Regions from separate parts of the Enterobacter sp. UPMP2061 genome, predicted to be linked through region 3. Evidence: predicted binding sites of a transcription regulator. Region 3 holds the regulator's gene; each other region holds the start of a gene.
What was found. Region 3 encodes CRP, which controls carbon source genes, mostly activating them, when cyclic AMP is high. Its sites were predicted from a motif close to ATGTGANNNNNNTCACAT; they were not measured.

Region 1: ACWKXX_RS20410 (2-hydroxycarboxylate transporter family protein) is a predicted target of CRP. The motif match lies at 1,109-1,126, and genes of this name have one in related genera.
Region 2: rbsD (D-ribose pyranase) is a predicted target of CRP. The motif match lies at 1,793-1,810, and genes of this name have one in related genera.

Annotation. Positions count from the first base shown of each region.
Region 1 covers NZ_JBSKJP010000015.1:81,464-84,745, forward strand. The annotation lists gene ACWKXX_RS20405 (ATP-binding protein) at 1-905, opposite strand, end outside; gene ACWKXX_RS20410 (2-hydroxycarboxylate transporter family protein) at 1,251-2,612, shown strand; gene ACWKXX_RS20415 (fumarylacetoacetate hydrolase family protein) at 2,630-3,282, shown strand, end outside.
Region 2 covers NZ_JBSKJP010000005.1:6,873-10,154, reverse strand. The annotation lists gene kup (low affinity potassium transporter Kup) at 1-1,696, shown strand, start outside; gene rbsD (D-ribose pyranase) at 1,892-2,311, shown strand; gene rbsA (ribose ABC transporter ATP-binding protein RbsA) at 2,319-3,282, shown strand, end outside.
Region 3 covers NZ_JBSKJP010000008.1:22,830-26,111, forward strand. The annotation lists gene ACWKXX_RS15550 (phosphoribulokinase) at 1-71, shown strand, start outside; gene ACWKXX_RS15555 (OsmC family protein) at 158-562, opposite strand; gene crp (cAMP-activated global transcriptional regulator CRP) at 873-1,505, shown strand; gene ACWKXX_RS15565 (YccS/YhfK family putative transporter) at 1,563-3,282, shown strand, end outside.

The DNA of each region.
Region 1 (3,282 bases), on a different contig from region 3:
AACGCATCTTCCAGCATGATCCGCACCCGGCTGGCAATAACTGTGAGATCGTTAAAGCGACAGATCTCATCGTGGGTGTCTTTCGCAAGCATGGTTTGCGCGTTGAAGAACGGGACGGGCGCGATCACCTGGCTGATGAGCTGACCCCGCAGTTCGCGGGCGGGCTGGCGTAAGCCTAATAATTTACGCGCCGCCTGGTTGATCACCTCAATGCGGAGATCGTCGTCGATGGCAATCACCCCTTCATAAATGGATTCCATCATCGCCTTTTGCTGGCGCACCAGCAGGCCGATTTCGCGCGGCTCCAGAGAGAATATCTGCTTCTTGATGCTGCGGGTGAAGAACCAGGAGAAAATAAACAGGGCGATAAGCAGCAGCACGGCGGCAATCAGGATATTAACCACCTTGTTGACGGTGATGGTGTCCAGATAGCTCGTGAGATAGCCTACCGAAACAATCCCCACCACCTGCCCGGCATCATTAAAAATGGGCGCTTTGCTGCGCAGCGAAATGCCTAACCCGCCCTTGCGGATGGTGATGGTGCTTTTGCCGTGTAATACCTCGTCGTTATCTCCGCCAACCAGCGTTTTGCCTACCCGGTCGGCAAACACGGAGTGGAAAAGATGCAGCCCCTTATTGTCACCAATCACAATAAAACTGGCGTCGCTGCGGGCGGCTATTTTCTGCATAAAGTCATGGATACCCAGGATATCCTTTTGTTCGACTTCTTTTCGCAGGGTAGGAATAAGCGCAATTTCTTCGGCCTGTATTTTTGCGCGCGCGCTCATTTCCTGATAAAGCTGCCTGCCGACATCGACATAATAATATCCGCCCAGTAATGCGAACAGCACTGAGAAAAAGGCGACCAGCGAAATAAACAGCTTGATCTGAAACGATACTTTCATAACTATCACGCGAGATATCAACAGGTCGGCTGAATATATCATCTTTTAAAGCCAGGATGCCCGCTTTGCCGAAAACTTGTGATCCCTTGCACAGCGCAGCCTGTAAAAGATTTTTCCGAAAGTCTCATCCTCTTAAGGTTAAATGAATAAATGTTATTTCTTTGTTCAGTTAAGAAAAGAAACCATAAAAACCACGGCAATAAATAAGGCGTAAATCACATTAAATAAAAGAAACCATTAAAACCATAGCGTCCATTAAAACTTCGCTTTTAATATGCCATCCCTCACATAAAGTAAGCCTTTGTGACTCTAAGCTGAACGCACAAAATAACTAAGGGGCTTATTATGAGCACAAGTGACGATTCATTCTCTGTTACCCACGACCCGATTGATATTCAGCGGCCATCGCTCAAAGAGCGCTGGTGGCATATTATGGATACCTGGAAAATCGGCATTATTCCTCTGCCGCTGTTCGTTCTGGCGGGCGCGCTGATTGCGATTGATTGCCTGGGCGGAAAACTGCCGAGCGACATTGTGGTCATGGTGGCCACGCTGGCCTTCTTCGGCTTTGCCTGCGGTGAGTTCGGCAAACGCCTGCCGATTGTCGGCAAGCTCGGTGCGGCGGCAATTTGCGCCACCTTTATCCCTTCCGCGCTGGTCTATTACGGCCTGCTGCCGGACGTGGTGGTTGAGTCCACGACCAAATTCTATAAATCCACCAATATTCTCTACCTCTATATCTGCTGCATTATCGTCGGCAGCATCATGAGTATGAACCGCACCGTGCTGATCCAGGGCTTCCTGCGCATCTTCTTCCCGATGCTGTGCGGTGAAATCGTCGGCATGATTGTCGGCATGGGTGTTGGGCTGGCGCTGGGCCTCGAGCCGTTCCAGATCTTCTTCTTTATCATTCTGCCGATCATGGCGGGCGGCGTCGGGGAAGGGGCGATCCCGCTCTCTATCGGCTATGCCACCCTGCTGCATATGGATCAGGGCGTGGCGCTCGGCCGCGTGCTGCCGATGGTGATGCTCGGCGGCCTGACGGCGATCATTATCTCCGGTTGCCTCAACCAGCTCGGTAAACGCTACCCGCACCTGACCGGTGAAGGCCAGCTGATGCCGAATCGCGCCAACGCTGATGCCACTGTTTCCCAACCTGCGTTCTCCGGCAAAGCGGACGTGACGACAATCGCCTCGGGCGCGCTGCTGGCGGTGCTGCTGTACATGCTGGGCATGCTCGGTCACAAGCTGATTGGTCTGCCAGCGCCGGTGGGCATGTTGTTTATGGCGGTGCTGGTGAAGCTCTGCAACGGCGCCTCTCCGCGTCTGCTGGAGGGTTCCCAGGTGGTGTACAAATTCTTCCAGACCTCCGTGACCTACCCAATCCTCTTCGCTGTCGGCGTGGCGATTACCCCATGGCATGAACTGGTGGCGGCGTTCACCGTCAGCAACCTGCTGGTGATTGTCAGCACCGTTTCCGCGCTGGTGGCGACCGGATTCTTCGTTGGCAAAAAGATTGGTATGCACCCGATTGATGTCGCCATCGTCTCCTGCTGTCAGAGCGGGCAGGGCGGCACCGGTGACGTGGCGATCTTGACCGCAGGCAACCGCATGAGCCTGATGCCATTCGCCCAGATTGCTACCCGTATCGGCGGCGCGATTAACGTCTCTGTCTCACTGCTGATTCTGGGCAACTTCCTCGTTTAAGTTTTCAGGAAAGAACAATGAAACTCGCAAGCTTTTTATACCAGGGAAAACGCAGCTACGGCATCGTACAGGCCGAAGGCGTGATTGATTTGGGCCGCCGCCTGGGCGACCGCTATGGCGACCTTAAAGCGCTGTTGCAGGGGAACGGGCTGGCGCAGGCCACCCGTTTTCTGAACGACGCGGTGGATGTACCGCTGAACGCCATCACCTTCTTACCGGTGATTGTCCAGCCGGAAAAAATCCTCTGCGTGGGCATGAACTATACCGACAAGCGCAAGGAGTTTGACCAGCACAACCCGGCCCCGACGCTGTTTGTCCGCTTCCCGGATTCACAGACCGGCCACAACGAGCCGGTGCTGAAGCCGCGCCACTCCAGCGAGTTCGACTACGAAGGCGAGCTGGCGGTGATCATCGGCAAAGGCGGGGAGAACATCAGCCGCGACGACGCCCTGCGCCACGTGGCGGGCTACAGCTGTTACATGGACGGCTCCGCCCGCGACTGGCAGCACACCTGGTTCACCGCCGGGAAAAACTGGCGCCAGACCGGGGCGTTCGGCCCGTGGATGGCGACGGCGGATGAGATCCCGGACCCGCACAGCCTGGCGATCCGCACCTGGCTGAACGGCCGCATGGTGCAGGAGGACAACACCAGCAGCATGATCCACAAGGT
Region 2 (3,282 bases), on a different contig from region 3:
GCTGCTGATCCTGGTGGTCTCCCTTAAGTATCTCTCTTTCGTAATGCGGGCTGATAACGCGGGCGAGGGCGGTATTCTGACCCTGATGTCCCTTGCCGGGCGCAATACGTCTGCAAGAATGACCTCCGTGCTGGTCATCATCGGCCTGATTGGCGGCAGCTTCTTCTATGGAGAAGTCGTGATTACGCCGGCGATTTCTGTAATGTCGGCCATAGAGGGGCTGGAGATTGTCGCGCCACAGCTTGATACGTGGGTGGTGCCACTCGCTATTATCGTGCTGACGTTGCTGTTTGCCATACAAAAACACGGTACCGGGCTGGTGGGTAAGCTGTTCGCGCCTATTATGCTGGCCTGGTTCCTGATCCTGGCGGCGCTGGGCTTACGCAGTATTATCGCCAACCCGGATGTCCTGCACGCGCTGAACCCAATGTGGGCGGTGCATTTCTTCCTTGAATATAAAGTGGTGTCGTTTGTGGCGCTGGGCGCGGTGGTGCTGTCCATTACCGGTGTTGAAGCGCTGTATGCGGATATGGGCCACTTCGGGAAACTCCCTATTCGCGTCGCCTGGTTTAGCGTGGTCTTGCCTTCACTGGTGCTGAATTACTTCGGTCAGGGCGCTCTGCTGCTTGCACACCCTGAAGCGATTAAAAACCCGTTCTTCCTGCTGGCGCCGGACTGGGCGCTGGTTCCGATGCTGATCCTGGCGACGCTGGCGACGGTCATTGCCTCTCAGGCTGTCATTTCCGGCGTATTCTCCCTGACGCGTCAGGCCGTGCGTTTGGGTTATCTCTCCCCAATGCGCATTATCCATACCTCGGAGATGGAGTCTGGCCAGATCTACATTCCCTTCGTCAACTGGCTGCTCTATTTCGCGGTGGTGATTGTTATCGTCAGCTTTGAGCACTCCAGTAATCTGGCGGCGGCGTACGGTATCGCGGTAACCGGAACGATGGTGTTGACCTCTATTCTCTCCACTACCGTGGCGTACCGTAACTGGCACTGGAATAAGTTCCTCGTGGGGCTGATCCTGGTTGGCTTCCTCTGCATCGACGTGCCGCTGTTTTCTGCGAACCTCGACAAGATTGTCTCCGGCGGCTGGCTGCCGCTGACGCTGGGTCTGGTGATGTTTATTGTGATGACGACGTGGAAGAGCGAACGTTTCCGCCTGCTGCGTCGTATGCACGAGCACGGTAACTCTCTGGAGGCGATGATCGCCTCGCTGGAGAAATCCCCACCGGTGCGCGTGCCGGGCACAGCGGTGTATATGTCTCGCGCGCTGAACGTGATCCCGTTTGCGCTGATGCATAACCTCAAGCACAACAAAGTGCTGCACGAGCGCGTGATCCTGCTGACGCTGCGTACCGAAGATGCGCCGTACGTTCACAACGTGCGTCGCGTACAGATTGAACAGCTATCGCCAACCTTCTGGCGCGTGGTGGCAAGCTACGGCTGGCGCGAAACGCCGAACGTGGAAGAGGTGTTCCACCGCTGCGGTCTGGAAGGCCTGAGTTGCCGCATGATGGAGACGTCGTTCTTTATGTCCCACGAGTCGCTGATCATCGGCAAGCGCCCATGGTATCTGCGCCTGCGCGGCAAGCTGTATCTCATTCTGCAACGTAACGCCCTGCGTGCGCCTGACCAGTTTGAGATCCCGCCTAACCGCGTGATTGAGCTGGGGACGCAGGTCGAGATTTAACCCTTCTGAATATGCCGGGTGGCGCTGCGCTTACCCGGCCTACTAAACCCTCAACATACCTGCCTAAATTACCTCTACGTTTCACTTAGCGAAACGTTTCGACGTTGATCACAAATCCGTTACGTCATGATGGTTTTCTGAACACTTCTGCGGCTACACTGTTTTTAGCGAAACGTTTCGCTAGTGGAGCAAAAAATGAAGAAAGGCACAGTACTCAACTCAGAAATCTCATCGGTGATTTCCCGTCTTGGGCATACCGATACGCTGGTGGTTTGCGATGCAGGCTTACCGGTTCCGCGCAGCACAACCCGTATCGATATGGCGTTAACGCAGGGCGTACCCTCGTTCATGCAGGTACTGGAAGTGGTCACCGCGGAGATGCAGGTTGAGGCGGCCATTCTCGCGGCGGAAATCAAACAACATAATCCGCAACTCCACGAAACGTTGCTCAGCCACATTGAGCAACTGCAACAGCACCAGGGAAACACCATAGAAATTCGTTACACAACGCACGAGCAGTTCAAACAACAAACCGCAGACAGTCAGGCGGTGATTCGCAGCGGGGAGTGCTCCCCGTATGCGAATATCATTCTCTGTGCTGGCGTCACCTTCTGAGGCCATCATGGACGCATTACTGCAACTCAAAGGGATCGATAAGTCGTTCCCGGGCGTAAAAGCCCTCTCCGGTGCGGCGCTGAACGTCTATTCCGGGCGCGTCATGGCGCTGGTGGGCGAAAACGGCGCCGGCAAATCCACCATGATGAAAGTGCTGACCGGTATCTACCAACGCGATGCCGGTTCGCTGCTGTGGCTGGGTAAAGAGACCACCTTTAACGGCCCGAAATCCTCTCAGGAAGCGGGCATCGGCATCATCCACCAGGAGTTGAACCTGATCCCGCAGCTCACCATTGCGGAGAACATCTTCCTCGGCCGTGAGTTCGTGAACCGGTTTGGCAAAATCGACTGGAAAACCATGTATGCCGAAGCGGACAAACTGCTGGCGAAGCTGAATCTGCGCTTTAAGAGCGACCGACTGGTGGGCGACCTTTCCATCGGCGATCAGCAGATGGTGGAAATCGCGAAGGTGCTGAGCTTCGAGTCGAAGGTCATCATTATGGATGAACCGACCGACGCCCTGACCGATACCGAAACCGAATCCCTGTTCCGCGTGATCCGTGAGCTGAAATCCCAGGGCCGCGGCATTGTCTATATCTCACACCGCATGAAAGAGATCTTCGAGATCTGCGACGACGTCACCGTGTTTCGCGATGGGCAGTTTATTGCCGAGCGCGAAGTAGCAACCCTGACCGAAGATACGCTGATTGAAATGATGGTGGGACGTAAGCTCGAAGATCAGTATCCGCATCTGGAGAAAGCGCCGGGAGAGATCCGCCTGAAGGTGGATAATCTCTGCGGGCCGGGCGTGAATGACGTCTCCTTTACTCTGCGCAAGGGCGAGATCCTTGGCGTCGCGGGCCTGATGGGCGCGGGGCGCACCGAACTGATGAAAGTGCTCTATGGCGCACTGCCGCGCACCAGCGGCTACGTTACCCTCGACGGCCATGAGGTGGTCACCCGCTCGCCTC
Region 3 (3,282 bases):
TGGGGCTGGCAATGGAGCTGATCATGACACCGCTGGTGCAGCGGCTGATGGAAGGAAAGCAGATCGCGTGACGCCTGTTGCCGGATGGCGCTTCGCTTATCCGGCCTACGGGCGTGCTTTTGTAGGGCGGGTCAGCGCAGCGCCACCCGCCAAAAAATTAAGCCGCGATCACTTCATACGAATGGGTGATTTTTACCGCTTTCTCCAGCATTAGCGCCACAGAGCAGTATTTCTCCGCAGACAGGTCAACCGCACGCGAGACCGCCGCATCCTTCAGTTCTTTGCCGGTGACGATAAAGTGCAGATTAATATGCGTGAACAGGCGTGGCGCCTCTTCGCGACGTTCTGACGTCAGCTTCACTTCACAATCGGTCACGTCATGACGGCCTTTTTGCAGGATCGACACCACGTCGATCGCGCTGCATCCCCCCGCCGCCATCAGCACCATTTCCATTGGGCTTGGCGCTTTATCGCCGGAGTTGCCATCCATCAAAACCTGGTGCCCAGAAGCAGACTCGCCCAGGAACGTTAACCCTTCAACCCATTTCACACGCGCTTGCATATTCACTCACTCCAACGTTGCATTTTTTATGACAGATTACGTGTACGTTACATTTCTCGCAACGGAAGGCGACCTGCGTCATGCTGAAGCGAGACACCAGGAGACACGCGGCGAAAGCTATGCTAAAACACTCTGGATGCTACAGTAATACATTGACGTTACACATGTATGCAGAGGACATCAAACTTTACTGGCTGCGAAACGTTACGACAGCCGACTTCCCAGGTATGGGTAAGAATTCGATTGCAACCCCAGAGTCCGGATGCATCTTATGACTCTGGTGACAGCTTATAACAGAGGATAACAGCGCATGGTGCTTGGCAAACCGCAAACAGACCCGACTCTCGAATGGTTCTTGTCTCATTGCCACATTCATAAGTACCCATCAAAGAGCACGCTGATTCACCAGGGTGAAAAAGCGGAAACGTTGTATTACATCGTTAAAGGCTCGGTGGCCGTGCTGATCAAAGATGAAGAAGGGAAAGAGATGATCCTTTCTTATCTGAACCAGGGCGATTTTATCGGTGAACTGGGCCTGTTTGAAGAAGGCCAGGAACGTAGCGCCTGGGTTCGTGCAAAAACAGCATGTGAAGTGGCTGAAATTTCTTACAAGAAATTCCGTCAGCTGATTCAGGTCAACCCTGACATCCTGATGCGTCTTTCTTCCCAGATGGCACGCCGTCTGCAAGTGACCTCTGAGAAGGTGGGTAACCTCGCCTTCCTGGACGTGACCGGTCGTATCGCGCAGACGCTGTTGAACCTGGCGAAACAGCCAGACGCCATGACCCACCCTGACGGTATGCAAATTAAAATTACCCGTCAGGAAATCGGTCAGATCGTCGGCTGCTCCCGTGAAACAGTGGGCCGTATCCTGAAGATGCTGGAAGACCAGAACCTGATCTCTGCCCACGGTAAAACTATCGTGGTCTACGGAACCCGTTAATTTCGGTCAAACGGCGTGCCGCCGCAGGGTGGCACGCCGTTTTTGTCTCTACTCCTCATGTGGCGCAGGCTGATCTATCACCCGGAAGTTAACTACGCACTACGACAAACGCTGGTGCTGTGTCTTCCCGTGGCCGTGGGCCTGATCCTCGGACATCTTCAGCAAGGCCTGCTGTTTTCCCTCGTGCCCGCCTGCTGCAACATTGCCGGTCTGGATACGCCGCATAAACGCTTTTTTAAACGTCTGATTATTGGCGGCTGCCTGTTTGCCGGCTGTAGCCTTGCCGTACAACTCTTACTGGCCCGCGACATTCCTCTGCCGTTGATCCTGACCGTGCTGGCGATGACGCTCGGCGTCACCGCCGAAATCAGCTCGCTGCACGCCCGCCTGCTTCCCGCGTCGCTGATTGCCGCCATCTTCACCTTAAGCCTTGCGGGCAATATGCCGGTGTGGGAGCCATTGCTGATCTACGCCCTCGGCACGCTGTGGTACGGGCTGTTTAACTGGTTCTGGTTCTGGCTGTGGCGGGAACAGCCGCTGCGCGAATCCCTGAGCCTGCTCTACGTGCAGCTTGCTGAATACTGTGAAGCAAAATACACCCTGCTCACTCAACATACCGACCCGGAAAAATCCCTGCCGCCGCTGCTGGCGCGCCAGCAAAAAGTGGTGGATCTGATCAGCCAGTGCTATCAGCAGTTGCACATGCTTGCCGCCAACAAAAATCATGAATACAAGCGGCTGCTGCGAACCTTCCAGGTCGGGCTGGATTTGCAGGAGCATATCTCCGTCAGCCTTCATAATCCGGAAGAGGTGCAAAAGCTGGTGGAGCGCAGCCATGCGGAAGCGGTGATCCGCTGGAACGCGCAGACCGTCGCAGCCCGCCTGCGGGTGCTGGCTGACGATATCCTCTATCACCGCTATCCGACGCGCTTTAACATGGACAAACAGCTCGGCGCGCTGGAAAAGATTGCGCGTCAGCACGCGGATAACCCGGTCGGGCAATTTGCTGCCTGGCATTTCAGCCGCATCGCCCGGGTGTTACGCACCCAGCGCCCGCTTTATGCCCGGGACCTGATGGCCGATAAGCAAAAACGGCTGCCGCTGCTGCCCGCGCTCAAAAGCTATCTATCACTGAAATCTTCCGCCCTGCGCAATGCCGCGCGGATCAGTGTGATGCTGAGCATCGCCAGCCTGATGGGAATGGCCCTGCACCTGCCGAAACCCTACTGGATCTTAATGACCGTGCTGTTTGTCACCCAGAACGGCTATGGCGCCACGCGGGTGCGCATTCTGCATCGGGCGGGCGGTACGATGGCGGGGCTGATTATCGCGGGCGTGACGCTGCACTTCCACGTGCCGGAAGGCTATACCCTGGCCGGTATGCTGGCAATCACGCTGGTGAGCTACCTGATCATCCGCAAAAACTACGGCTGGGCGATGGTGGGCTTTACGGTGACGGCGGTGTATACCCTGCAACTGCTCACGCTTAACGGGGAACAGTTTATTATTGCCCGGCTGGTCGATACGCTAATTGGCTGCCTGATCGCCTTTGGCGGCATGGTCTGGCTGTGGCCGCAGTGGCAAAGCGGGCTGCTCAGGCAGAACGCCCACGACGCGCTCGAAGCTGACCAGCAGGCCATTCGTCTTATTCTGAGCGATGACCCGCAGCCCTCTCCGCTGGCCTACGAGCGCATGAAGGTCAACCAGGCGCATAACGCCCTGTTCAACTCCCTTAACCAGGCCATGCAGGAGCCGGGCTTTAACGCGCACTATCTGG